One region of the Vibrio sp. 1249-1 genome, then DNA from elsewhere that is predicted to be linked to it. Evidence: riboswitches for the same ligand, from Rfam matches in the RefSeq annotation. Region 1 holds a riboswitch; the other holds the start of a gene.
The links. Region 1 has a riboswitch for lysine ahead of tet(35) (tetracycline efflux Na+/H+ antiporter family transporter Tet(35)). Riboswitches for the same ligand answer to the same signal wherever they lie in the genome.
Positions count from the first base shown of each region.

Region 2: linked by a shared signal. The riboswitch ahead of lysC (lysine-sensitive aspartokinase 3) and the one ahead of tet(35) (tetracycline efflux Na+/H+ antiporter family transporter Tet(35)) in region 1 are both predicted to bind lysine.

Region 1 covers NZ_JAWOWJ010000002.1:228,791-235,966, reverse strand. The annotation lists gene tet(35) (tetracycline efflux Na+/H+ antiporter family transporter Tet(35)) at 1-1,341, opposite strand, end outside; lysine riboswitch at 1,451-1,633, opposite strand; gene R7Z50_RS04530 (H-NS family nucleoid-associated regulatory protein) at 2,216-2,623, shown strand; gene R7Z50_RS04525 (inosine/guanosine kinase) at 2,751-4,055, opposite strand; gene R7Z50_RS04520 (hypothetical protein) at 4,173-4,442, opposite strand; gene mnmA (tRNA 2-thiouridine(34) synthase MnmA) at 4,631-5,755, shown strand; gene hflD (high frequency lysogenization protein HflD) at 5,766-6,383, shown strand; gene purB (adenylosuccinate lyase) at 6,537-7,176, shown strand, end outside.
Region 2 covers NZ_JAWOWJ010000013.1:87,547-94,722, reverse strand. The annotation lists gene metH (methionine synthase) at 1-1,053, shown strand, start outside; gene lysC (lysine-sensitive aspartokinase 3) at 1,140-2,492, opposite strand; lysine riboswitch at 2,594-2,772, opposite strand; gene R7Z50_RS19580 (pyridoxal-phosphate-dependent aminotransferase family protein) at 2,993-4,114, shown strand; gene R7Z50_RS19575 (PglL family O-oligosaccharyltransferase) at 4,174-5,955, opposite strand; gene uvrA (excinuclease ABC subunit UvrA) at 6,023-7,176, opposite strand, start outside.

The sequences.
Region 1 (7,176 bases):
TACCGCACCAGCTAAAACCGCACTCAGCATCGGTAGCATTAGCGCTACATCTGTTGCGCCAGCCATATCACCCGCGATTGGTAGCATGATGCCGAACGTACCCCATGAAGTACCTGTTGAGAACGCCATCAGGCCAGACAACAAGAATAGGATAACTGGTAGCCAGTGCGGGTTAATGTTGCCCTGCGCCATTGTCGAAAGGTAAGTACCAGTCTTCATATCACCGATAACAGAACCAATGGTCCAGGCAAATACTAAGATTAGAATCGCACCAAACATAGACTTAGCACCAATCCAAAGTGTACGTGCGATCTCAGCCATTGGTAGACCTTGCTTCACAACAGTAAACAGTGCAACTGCTAAGCCAAGCAAGCTACCGTAGATTAGTGATGTACCTACATCTGTATTTTCAAAAGCACCAAGAAGCGCAAACTCCTTACCATCAGCAGCCAATGCTTGGCCACCCGTGTAAAGCATTGAAGCGATAGTCGCGATAATCAGCGTCACGATAGGAAGTATCAAATCTGACACTTTACCCTTTTCACTTTCACGGATATCTAGCTCTTCGTTTAGGTCATGCGCTTCTTGCGAGTCATTTTCTTTGTCTTTATCAAAGCCACGACCTTGCGATGCAGAGATCTCATGCTCACGCATTTTACCAATATCAAGACCAAACCACGCAACAGCGAACACCATTAGCAGCGCAAAAACGGCGTAGAAGTTCATTGGAATAAGACGAACATATGCGCCAAGAGCCGAATACTCTGTGATCCCATGTGAGACTAAGATCCCGCCAATAATAGTAATAATGTAAGCACCCCAGCTAGAAGCAGGCATAATTACACACATTGGAGCAGCGGTTGAGTCTAGAATGTACGCAAGCTTAGCGCGAGACACATAAAAGCGATCGGTTACTGGGCGAGAGATCGCACCAACAGCAAGGCTATTAAAGTAATCATCGACAAAAATGAATACGCCTAAAAAGGCGGCAAGAAGTTTGGAGCCGCGTTTACTCTTCACTCGAGATTGTGCCCATTCAGCAAAAGCACGAGTACCGCCAGATAGCGTTAATAAAGCTGTTGTCATACCTAATAAGATTAGGAAACCAACAATGCTCATGTTCCAAGTGTTAATTCCGCCATCTTCAATAAAGACAGAAGAAACTTGAGAACTGACGTAACCTGCGGTGTCGCTGATAGACCAGCTATTAAGTAGCACCGCACCTAGCACGATACCTACACCCAAGGAAACTAATACACGTCGAGTCAAAATCGCCAAAGTCAAAGCGACAATAGGTGGCAATAATGAAACAGGAGAACTAGAAAAATCTATTAAATTCATGATCTTCAAAAACCAAAGTTTGGCTAGAGATCTACTGCAGACAAGTCACGTAGCATACGATACGTGCTCATGTTGAACTTAGCGACAGGGAAGCGAACACTCCACCCAACCCTACAGTAGCGCTCCATAGTTTAATGTGAATATATACTATGGCAGTGTTGTTCCTTTCAGATACAACCCCAGCAAGTAACTTTGATGAGTTACTTACTTCGGCAATCTTCGCCTTCCACTATTATTCATTGGCATCACCCCAATAATAGCTACTCTTCGAGACCGCGCCTCTACGGCAACAACAAACAATTAACCACTAACTGTATAAATTAACAACAAATTGTCTGCAATATTGCATCAGGTGGCAGCCATTGTACTTATGATGAGAGTCAATGCAACACATCAAACTAAATTAAACAAATAAATAATGACTGAGATAATTTATAAACCTTGCCTACTTCCATAAGTTTTGTGCAACTGAAATCACATCAATCATGTTATTTATGAAACATTATTACTACCTTAGAAATATCATGGTTTATCTTATATCAATAAATTAAGGATATATGACACAGCATTAAAGATGGATGCTTCATATTTTTAAGTAATAACTCAAATTTTTTTATAAAAAACCAAGCTGTCACTCTCTCTATACAATAATGATTGTTGATTTTAGTTCTCATCTAATAATGATTTATTTCGAGTGTAATAATATTAATTGCTTTAAAAAATAGTCAAATTTAAACAAAATCTTGATTTAGCATTTGCACATAAGGAAAAGATAAAGTTAAATATAAGGACTCTTTGTTTATTTATAGATTGGCATTATTTAATCGTAACGATAAAAAGTGCCCAACACATTAACCTTTTAATAGGAATCGTTATGTCAGAGCTGACTAAAACCCTTCTAAATATCCGTAGCCTTCGTGCATTTTCTCGTGAGCTGACTCTAGAACAATTGGAAGAAGCTCTAGATAAACTCACTACTGTCGTAGATGAGCGTCGTGAAGCAGAAGAAGCAGAACGCGCAGCACAAGCAGAGCAAGAAGCTAAGCTTGCAGAGATTGCTGAGAAAATCGCTCAAGACGGTATTGATGTAGAAGCACTTATTACTGCGCTATCTGGCGAAACTAAGACGAAAGGCAAAGCGAAGCGCGCACCTCGCCCTGCTAAATACAAATACACAGATTCAAACGGTAATGAGAAAACTTGGACTGGCCAAGGTCGTACACCTTCGGCGATTCAAGAGCAACTTGATGCAGGTAAATCTCTGGATGAGTTCCTAATCTAGATCCGTGCTATTTTTAAAAGGCTCCCATAGGGAGCCTTTTTTATTTAAACCATTACAAATAAAAAAGGCACATTTCTTAATGCGCCTTTTACTTTAGTTACAGAATAGTTAATTAAACCGCTTCGTATTAACGTTCCCAGTATGCTTCTTCTAGGCTATCTTCTCGCTCAGGAAGTCCGCGCGACAATCGTGGTGAATGTTGCACGAGAACTTCGTAGCTCGCACGGTTTGCGTATTTGCAGACTTGAGAAAAAGAAGAGTAAGTTAAATACTCGTTACTGTGCTTGCTTGAATTAGGCACATTTTCTTTATGGTATTTATTTGCTGCCATATCATGAAGAACAGCAGATAACGCGGCATCACCTGCGCCATTTGTATTCTTAATTTTTTCTGGACCACCCATATATGGCGAGATATGCGAGTACACTTTTATTGGCGTCTCGCATGAGTCTTTTTTCGCCGGACGACTAAATTCATAACGATTAAATTCAGCAATTGACCCTGGAAGTAATGGCAAAGAAGTTTCGCGCTTCGCGCTATCTTCCGTATACCCAGCCATAAATAGACCTACAGGACCCGCCGTGCACAATACTAAATCAGCCCACTCCAATGTTTTATCAGACGCAGCAAGTGGATCAGATTCCCCCGTCAGTGCTTCTGCTTCATCTTCATTCATCGCAACGACTGAAACGTTATCTCGAATGAATTCTTGCCAATATTTAGGGTCATCTTGAATAACAAACTTTGTGCCTAAAGTCAGAACAACAGGCACATCATTCTTTTTCGCGTACTCAATCGCTTTCATTGTTGCTTCCGGCATTGGGTCGCCGTCTTTGCAACGTACTAGATATGACGTCAGTACAAGTGCTGATGCATTTTTAAAGATTTTCTCTGGAATGCTATCAGGATGGAGTTGGTTCATTTGCCCTTCGCTGATAGCAAAAGTACGTTCGCCGTCTTCTGTGATAAGAGCAAAACAACGGCCAATTGCACCATCTACACCTTGTAGGTAGTTCAAGTCCATGCGGCTTGATGTATTACAAAGATAACGGTAACCGTAGCTGCCAATCTTAATATCCTGGCTCATCACTCCAAGTAGTGTGGAGCGATCATCCGCTAGCACGGAGTAGTTATGTAGCGTGTTACCAATGGTACCGCCCGCATACTCATTGGTAATCAAGTTCTCTTCTTTCAGTTGCTGGTATAACTCTTCTGCTCTTTCGTCATCGATAACCAAAGAGTGACCTTTACTCAGACCGTACTTTTCAATCACATCCGTTGTAACTTTTGCTTCAATATCAACCAAGGTTTGGTCAATACCAATGATGTGAGTGCGCGTCATCTTCTTGCTTTCTTGTGCTTGGCTCACCAGCGGGTCACGAGCATGAACAGGAAAATAGTGCTTCGATTTGCGTTGTCCAGGAAATTTCATATTGTCAGTCTGAGTAAGGGGATGAAAAGGAGAGCGGATTCTATACCGCTAATAATAAAGCAGCAATAAAAGCGATTATAGCAAACGTTTGCTGACAGCTTTTTTCTTTTAGGTGGCTTATTCACCTTCCATAAAGCTGAGATCTGGTAGTTGCTCAAGGTGCTCGCTATAACGCTTTAGGTTGAACTCACCTTCATTCTTCATTACATCAAAAATCTCAATTGACATCGCACATGCCATCATCGCAACCGCATCTTCACGTGGTGTGCCAGTCATCATTAAACGCATAAGGGTTTCTTTTACTTTAAGCGGGTTGCCATCTTCGAGCTGATTTTCAACAATTTCAATCAACTCACTTTCTTGCATAAATTGGTTTTCTTCTGTCATTTGGTGTTTCCTCTTGGATTTTGGCCAACTATGCCATATATACCTCTTCTATACTTGCGAAATTACTCGTTCGAATCTTTGTTGAAGAAAAATCCAGCGAAACGAATTGTGATTTCGATCTCGGATCTGTCACCGGTCTGTGGATTCTGATAGAATCTGCATCCCGTTTATTTAAGTGGTGTTTAGTAATGTCTGATAACAGCCAAAAGAAAGTCATCGTCGGTATGTCCGGCGGCGTTGATTCATCTGTTTCCGCGTATCTTCTAAAGCAGCAAGGCTACCAAGTAGAAGGCCTTTTCATGAAGAACTGGGAAGAAGATGACAACGAAGAATATTGTACAGCGGCAGAAGATCTTGCTGACGCTCAGGCAGTATGTGACAAGCTAGGCATCCACCTACACACTATCAACTTTGCTGCCGAATACTGGGATAACGTATTTGAGTACTTCCTTGCTGAATACAAAGCGGGCCGTACTCCGAACCCTGACATTCTTTGTAACAAAGAAATCAAGTTCAAAGCATTCCTAGAATTCGCTGATGAAGTACTTGATGCTGATTACATTGCAATGGGCCACTATGTGCGTCGCTCTTTCCCAGAAAACGGTGAAAAACCACAAATGTTACGTGGTCTAGATGGCAACAAAGATCAAAGCTACTTCCTGTACACATTAAGCAACGAGCAAATCGCACGTAGCCTATTCCCTGTTGGTGACCTAGAGAAACCAGAAGTACGCCGCATTGCGGAAGAGCAAGACCTAATTACTGCTAAGAAGAAAGATTCAACTGGTATTTGTTTCATCGGTGAACGCAAGTTTACGGAATTCCTAGGTCGCTACCTTCCAGCTCAGCCTGGTAATATCGAGACTCCAGAAGGCGAAGTGATTGGTCAACACCAAGGCCTGATGTACCACACACTTGGTCAGCGTAAAGGTCTACACATCGGTGGCCGTAAAGGCGGCGGTGGTAACGAGGACCCATGGTTCGTTGGTGAGAAAGATCTAGAACGTAACGTTTTGATTGCTGTTCAAGGTAAAGACCATCCAATGTTGAAATCAGAAGGTCTACTTGCATCACAACTTCATTGGGTAGATCGTGAGCCAATTCGCGATGTTATGAAGTGCACAGTGAAAACTCGTTACCGTCAGGAAGATATTCCTTGTACAATCATCCCTATCGATGATGAAAACATTAAAGTTATCTTTGACGAGCCACAAATTGCTGTAACTCCAGGTCAATCAGCAGTGTTCTACAAAGGTGACGTGTGCCTAGGTGGCGGCATCATCGAGCAACGCATTAAATATTCTCAAGCTTAGGAGTCGTTACGTGGCGAATACACTTTATGACCGTACTATCGCTTTCGCTGGGATTTGCCAAGCTGTTGCTTTAGTTCAACAGGTAGCGAGAAACGGACATTGTGATCAAGATGCTTTTGAAACATCAATCAACGCTATTTTGAGCACGAACCCTGCTAACACAGTTGGCGTATTCGGTCGCGAAGCCGATCTAAAGCTCGGCCTAGAATGCTTGGTTAAAGGGATTGATAGCACACCATCAGGCAGTGAAATTACTCGTTACATTATTAGTTTAATGGCGTTAGAGCGTAAGTTAAGCTCTCGTAACGATGCTATGTCTCAGCTTGGTGATCGTATTCAAATGGCCAAGCGTCAGTCAGAGCACTTTGAGCTACTAGACGATCAAATGATCAGCAATTTAGCGAGCATCTATCTGGATGTCGTTAGCCCTATTGGCCCACGCATTCAAGTAACGGGCACGCCATCTGTACTGCAGCAGACGGCAAGCCAACACAAAGTTCGTGCGCTGTTGTTATCTGGCATTCGTAGTGCAGTTCTTTGGCGTCAAGTTGGTGGTAAGCGTCGCCACCTAATCTTCGGGCGCAAGAAGATGGTAGAGCAAGCACAAATCCTTCTTGCTCGTCTGTAGTAAAATATCAAATAAGCAGCTCGCGTTTATCGCGAGCTCATTTTTTTCGACTAAAACAAATCCCGCGCAAACGTTTGCGCAATATTCGTGACAATTGCCACAGTTATTGGTATAAAGCTCACGAAATTTAGAAACCCAATTCAGGAGAACATCATGGAACTGTCAGCATTGACTGCTGTTTCACCAGTAGACGGCCGTTACGGAAGCAAAACAATTGCGTTACGCGAAATTTTCAGTGAATACGGTCTACTAAAATACCGTACTATCGTTGAAATCCGCTGGCTACAAAAGCTTGCTGCTACTGCTGAAATTGCAGAAGTGCCAGCGTTTAGCGCAGAAGCAAACCAATTCCTAGACGACCTTGCTGCAAACTTCTCTGAAGAAGATGCACGCCGTATCAAAGAGATCGAGCGTACAACTAACCACGACGTAAAAGCGGTTGAGTACTTCCTAAAAGAGAAAGTAGCAGACGTTCCTGAACTGCACGCAGTAAACGAGTTCTTCCACTTCGCATGTACTTCTGAAGACATCAACAACACATCACACGCTCTAATGCTTAAAGAAGCGCGTGAGAACGTGATTCTTCCAGAAATCCGTAACCTAATCGACGCTATCAAAGCACTAGCAGTGGAATACCGCGACATTCCTCTTCTATCTCGTACACACGGTCAGCCTGCTTCTCCATCTACTATGGGTAAAGAAATGGCAAACGTGGCGTACCGTATGGAGCGTCAATTCAAGCAAATCGAAAACGTTGAGATCCTAGCGAAAATCAACGGTGCAGTAGGTAACT
Region 2 (7,176 bases), on a different contig from region 1:
CGCCCTGAATTTGTTGAAAAACTTCAAGCTGATTACGAACGAGTACGTGATCAACATAATCGAAAGAAACCGAGAACCAAACCAGTGACATTAGAAGCGGCTCGAGCGAATAAAGTTGCGATCGATTGGGAAGCTTATACTCCTCCAGTGCCTGTTAAGCCTGGCATTCATATCTTCGATGATTTTGATGTGGCTATATTACGTCAATACATCGATTGGACACCATTCTTTATGACTTGGTCACTTGTGGGTAAGTATCCAACAATTTTCCAACATGAAGAAGTTGGTGAAGAAGCAAAACGTTTATTCGAAGATGCCAACGAGTTACTTGATCGAGTTGAGCGAGAAGGCCTGTTAAAAGCGCGTGGAATGTGTGGCTTATTCCCTGCTGCGAGCGTGGGGGACGACATTGAAGTTTATGCTGATGAAACTCGTACCGACGTTGTGAAAGTATTACGTAACTTGCGACAACAGACCGAGAAACCAAAAGGATTCAACTATTGTTTATCCGACTACATCGCACCTAAAGAGTCGGGTAAACATGATTGGATAGGGGCATTTGCTGTCACTGGTGGTATTGGTGAACGAGAGCTTGCTGATGAATACAAAGCACAGGGAGATGATTACAACGCAATTATGATTCAAGCGGTGGCGGATCGCCTAGCCGAAGCGTTTGCTGAGTATTTGCATGAGCGTGTCCGTAAAGAAATTTGGGGTTATGCTGCGGATGAAGATTTATCTAACGATGATCTCATTCGTGAAAAATACCAAGGTATTCGCCCTGCACCAGGTTATCCAGCGTGCCCTGAGCATACTGAAAAAGGACCGCTTTGGGAGCTACTTAATGTGGAAGAGAATATTGGCATGACTCTAACCTCCAGCTATGCAATGTATCCGGGTGCGTCAGTATCTGGTTGGTACTTCTCTCATCCTGACTCACGTTACTTTGCGATCGCACAGATCCAAGAAGATCAGCTAGAGAGTTACGCCGATCGTAAGGGGTGGGATAGGATCGAGGCTGAAAAATGGTTAGGGCCAAACATTAATGGTTAAATTGATGTTTACCTCGTCCAAATATAACAACTAATGAAACAACAAAGGGCTGCAGATACGCAGCCCTTTGTTTTATTGAGTTGAACTTACTTCTCAAACAACTCCGTGTGGAGTTTTTGTATGGCTTGTTTCGATACCGATTCATGGAGCAAGAAGCATAAGTTGTGAGGGCTAGCGCCATAACAAATCATGCGTAGGTTAAAATCTTCTAGCGTGCCAAAAACCTGTTTCGCGTAGCCTTTACTCTCACTCATGTTGTTACCAATGAGAGCAACGAGGCATAGGTCATGTTCAACTTCTACCTTACATAACTCTTCTAACTCTTCTCGTGCAGCTTGCGGCAGCTGTGGTGCTCCGCCAGATGTATCAGTTTGATCAAGTGTTAACGATACACTGATTTCAGATGTCGTGATCAAATCGACAGAGATCTTATGCTTTGCAAGGATCTCAAAGACCTTTGCTAAGAAACCGTATGCGTGGAACATATTGGCGCTGCGTAGCGTTACCATGGTTTGGTTACAACGCAAAGCTAGCGCACGGAATAACGGTGAGCTTTCGACTTGGTGGCGAATCCAAGTTCCCCCTTTTTCAGGCTCTTTCGATGACCCCACAAATACCGGAATGTCGTGGCGCAATGCAGGTACTAGCGTAGAAGGGTGAAGGATTTTAGCGCCAAAGTTAGCCATTTCTGAAGCTTCACTAAAGCTGATCTCAGGAATTGGTGAGGCTTTTGGCGCAATTCGCGGGTCTGTTGTGTAGATGCCCGGAACATCAGTCCAGATTTCTAACCCTGCCGCTTTGACGCTCTCAGCAATTAAGGCGGCGCTGTAATCGCTGCCTCCTCGACCTAGTGTTGTTGTATTACCGGCTTCGTCAGATCCTATGAAGCCTTGAGTAACAACAACGGATTGTTGGCAAAGTGGTACGAGTTTATCTTGCGCAAGCGTCGAAATTGCTTCAATGTTTGGCTCTGCGCGACCAAAGTTGTCATCAGTACGCAGCACATCGCGGATATCAAAGCGCACAGCTTGAATGCCTCGCTCACACATTAACTGAGTTAGAATATGCGTCGACATGAGTTCGCCACATGCGACTAAATGATCGGTTAACTTCGCACTAGCTTGGATAGATGCAGCCTCGGCCAGGCTGGTTACGGTATCTAATATGCCATACACCTCGGCAGCAGTTTTCGTGCTGTCTTCGAGCTGAGTTAAAATGGCGTCATGAATGTTGGCCAGATTTTGCAGCAGCTCAGTACGGTGCGTTTGATCCTGAACACCGTTGGCGAGTTCTACCAATAGGTTGGTGACGCCAGAGCAAGCGCTGCTCACGACCAGGCGAGTATTTGGATTGTTTTCGATAATGGTGGCGCAACGACTCATTGCCTCAAAGTTGGCAACACTGGTTCCACCGAATTTAGCTACGTTAAATGCGCTCACTGCGTTCTCCCACGACTTCCTAAAAAATTGTACATCCAATGTTTAGTGAGAAAAGGAACAGAGCAAAAAGAGAGGTATTTAGAATGCTATTTGAAAAATTTACCCTCAGAAGCCCTTCATCAGACTGCGCTGATGACAGTTGATGGGATTCAGCCCAATTCAACCGACAAGTCAAATCCTGCAACTTTGACTTACCTCGGCACTACTCCCCCTCAATGATTGGTGTTGGAATTGCGGTTCCACAAATCATCTACCTGGGTAGCGCTCCTCTTCTACATAAAGCTCAAACATTGAACGGTTTTGAGGCCTTAATGTCAATCAATATTTCAACCGTTATGGTGTTTTTTATTAACGATTTTGTGACACTGGTTTGACCTCCATACTTACGGCTAATTGCTGATAGAGGAAAAATCTATTAGGGTGAAGAACCCTACACCTGAGCCATGTTATTGAATAGAACTTTTAGAATGCTCAGGATAAAAGATAATCAAGGAGCTGACATGTCGATCCAAAGCTTTATTCCGCCTCACCGTATTTTAATGGGACCTGGTCCTTCTGATATTTATCCTCAAGTGTTACAAGCACTAAGCCGTCCTACGGTAGGTCACCTTGATCCTCTGTTTATCGGTATGATGGATGAGCTCAAGCAGCTATTGAAGTATGCCTTTCAAACTGACAATGAGTTCACTATTGCGGTTTCAGCGCCTGGTAGCGCAGGGATGGAAACCTGCTTTGTAAACTTGATCGAGAAAGGCGACAAAGTGATCGTCTGCCGTAACGGTGTATTTGGTGAACGCATGCGCGAAAATGTCGTCCGTGCTGGTGGCGAAGTTGTTATCGTCGATGATGAATGGGGGACGCCTGTTTCCATTGATAAAGTCGAGCAAGCACTCGAACAGCACCCAGATACAAAAATTCTTGCTTTTGTGCATGCGGAAACCTCAACTGGTGCAGTCAGTGATGCTCAAGCATTGGGTAAGCTGGCGAAACAGCATAATGCATTATCTATTGTTGATGCGGTGACATCGCTTGGTGGTGTGCCGTTAAAAGTGGATGAATGGCAACTGGATGCGGTTTACTCTGGTAGTCAAAAATGTTTGTCATGTGTACCTGGGCTCTCACCAGTGACGTTTTCTCCTGCCGCGATTGAAAAGATTCAAGCAAGAACAACACCAGTACAGAGTTGGTTCCTCGATCAGAGTTTAGTTTTGGGGTATTGGAGTGGAGAAGGCAAGCGTAGTTACCATCATACGGCGCCAGTTAATAGCTTGTATGCGCTTCATGAAGCTTTATTGATACTGAAAAATGAAGGATTAGAAAACGCTTGGGCTCGTCACCAACTGATGCATGAAAAACTCAAAAATGGCTTACAAAAGTTAGGCTTTGAATTTGTTGTGGACGAAGCCCATCGGTTGCCACAATTAAATGCGATTTACGTGCCTGAAGGAGTTGATGAAGCAAAAGTTCGTGCTCACTTGCTAGAAACCTATAACCTAGAAATTGGTGCAGGCCTTGGGGCATTAGCTGGTAAAGCGTGGCGTATTGGCTTAATGGGTTACGGCGCTCGATCTGAAAACGTTGCGCTGTGCTTAAAAGCGTTAGAAGAGTCACTCACTGAATAAAATCATACAGCAATGAGATAAAGAAAAGCGAAGGTCATCCCTTCGCTTTTTGGTATTTATTACTCAGCTCCTGAAGTGGGGGCTGGTGAGGCAGATATTGCTTGAGAAGGTGGCTGGTAATTGACGTCACTGAAATCAATCTTCGGGAACAAAAACTGCGCTTCAGCTCTAATTTGCTCCGCTTTACTTGAGTCATCTAAGCCTTGGTAGGCCAAAATCAAATTATTATAAAATGCAGGGCGAGGCTTATCTTTGATGATTTTTAGCGACCAATCGATATAAGGCTGAATCAAGGTTGCGTCTTGTTGGTACAGCCCAAGGTTTAAAAACGTGCTATAGACATCCCAATCAAACCTGTCTTTCCAAACTACAGGGTTACTGACTTGATTCAGAATATCAGGGTTAGTTGGTCTAGTGGTCTCAAACTTCGTCAATACATAATTCGTATGTAATGCGCTTACCATGTAAAACGTAAACGCAACGGGAAGTACCAAACTAAAAACACGCAGCAAGCTTTTGGTTACATTACTAAAGCCGACTTGTCGATAACGAGAGACGCGCTGATCGACCCAGTACAGTAGGATAACGAAGATCAACCAATGCACGAGAGAGTGGTAGAAAGGGTATTCCAGTTGTGAGTGCAATACGATAGGTATAAACAAGGCCAGCAACGCAAGACGAGTTCCGCGTTTGGCTTGATAGATTCGATACAGTACCAGTGCCATCGCTAAGAAGATGCCGAGTATTGGCAGCAAGCCACCTTCTACTCCCCAGTAAAGCAGCTCGTTATGCGGATGATCCATGGCTGGCAAACCAGCTGGGTAATTCTCATTTAGGGCATGTTGACGAGCCGTATACAGCATGTACTCAGATTCAAACTTGCCATATCCATAACCAGTAAAAGGCTTTTCAATCACCATGTCTAATGTTTGCGGAAAAGTATACGCTCGAGGAGACTCCATATTTACTTTTTCTGCAGCTAACCCACCTCCATCAGGAAAGGCAAGATGCATGACAACGACTGAGAGTAAGAGCCCACTTACAAGTGACACAACCCAGCGGATAAAGCGCCCTTTGGTTGCAAAGCGGTACATGTATGGAATGACCAACAACACGGCGATGACCGAGGCTAACCAACCAGTGCGTGAAGCCAACGCCACAATTAGTGGTAAAGTTAAAACTGGTACGGCATAGAGAAGGTAAACATCGCTTAACTTACGATCGTATTTGTAGGGCTGACGTGCAAGTAAATAGCTGGCAATCACCAACCCTGTCGCAAGAAAACTGGCCATTACATTGGGCTGTTGGAAAATACCATAAGGACGATTGGCCACCGTGTCGTAACCAAACGGATTGCCTGGTTTGAGATACAGATATTGTGTCAAACCAAAAATGGCTTGGATAACAACCGCAAGGACAATGAACCATAATAGGCGTTGGCGATGTTTATTACTGAAATGAAATTGTTGTAAGACAATAAAGAACAGGACACCACACCACAGGCCAATGAGCTTATTGGCTGCCAAACTGCTATTCGCATTTGGGTACAGAATGGGCACCGTCATGATAAGAGCACTAATGAACAAGCCGATGGTTAGTTTTGAGTAACGTAGTACTCGATTATTCGCAAGTTGGTAACACCCAATGCCTAATGCAAAGCTAAAAGCAATCCAAGTTGTCGCATTGAACGAAAGCGAAAGCCCCGAACCGCCGGGGTTGGGCATGAAAAAGTGCATTGCCAACACAAATAGTGTTGCCAAGGCAATGAGAAACTTGCGATTGAGGGGAACCTGTACTTTTTCGGGAGAAAGCTTTGTTCCACTTACATGTATAGTAGCCATAGTTATTGCGTTGTTTTGAATGAAAAAAGACCAGCACTTGCTGGTCTCGATACTTTACCTGTTTTTTCTACTTCAACATAGGCTTGAGGAAGTGAGCTGTGTGCGAACCCTCGATTTGCGACACATCTTCCGGAGTGCCTTGAGCGATTATCTCGCCGCCACCCTGACCCCCTTCAGGACCAAGATCGATAATCCAGTCCGCAGTCTTAATGACGTCCAGGTTATGCTCGATCACCACGACAGTATTTCCGTGGTCGCGAAGCCTGTGCAGTACAGTGAGCAACTGCTGGATATCATGGAAGTGCAAGCCGGTTGTTGGTTCATCCAAAATGTACAAGGTTTTTCCTGTATCACGTTTGGATAGCTCTCGCGCCAGTTTCACACGCTGTGCTTCACCACCGGAGAGTGTTGTTGCCGCTTGACCCAATCGTATGTACGACAAACCCACATCCATCAGTGTTTGTAGTTTGCGAGCGATGGCAGGAACTGGATCGAAGAAGGTGCGTGCATCTTCGATCGTCATTTCTAGCACTTCATCAATAGTTTTACCTTTGTAACGTACTTCGAGCGTTTCACGGTTGTAGCGTTTACCTTTACACACATCACATGGCACATAAACATCTGGTAGGAAATGCATTTCTACTTTGATAACACCGTCACCCTGACAGGCCTCACAACGACCACCGCGTACGTTAAAACTAAAACGGCCCGGTTTGTAACCGCGAGAACGCGACTCCTGTGTGCCTGCAAACAGTTCACGGATTGGTGTAAAGATCCCCGTATAGGTTGCAGGGTTAGAGCGAGGTGTACGGCCAATTGGGCTTTGATCGATATCGATGACTTTATCGAAGTGCTCTAGACCTTTAATCGATTTATAAGGTGAAGGCTGAGCCGTTGTCGCTCCGTTAAGTTGGGTATGCGCAATTTTAAAGAAAGTATCATTAATCAGCGTTGATTTACCTGAGCCAGATACTCCTGTAATACAGCTGAATAACCCAACAGGAATTGAAAGGTTAACGTTTTTAAGGTTATTACCTGTTGCGCCTAATAGCTCAACCGTTTTTTTCGGATCTCGCGGCGTGCGATCTTTCGGTACTGCGATTTCTTTAACACCACTTAAGTACTGACCTGTCAGAGAATTCGGATTTGCGATTATCTCTTCCATGGTGCCTTCCGCAACAACATTACCACCATGTACGCCAGCACCAGGACCAATATCTA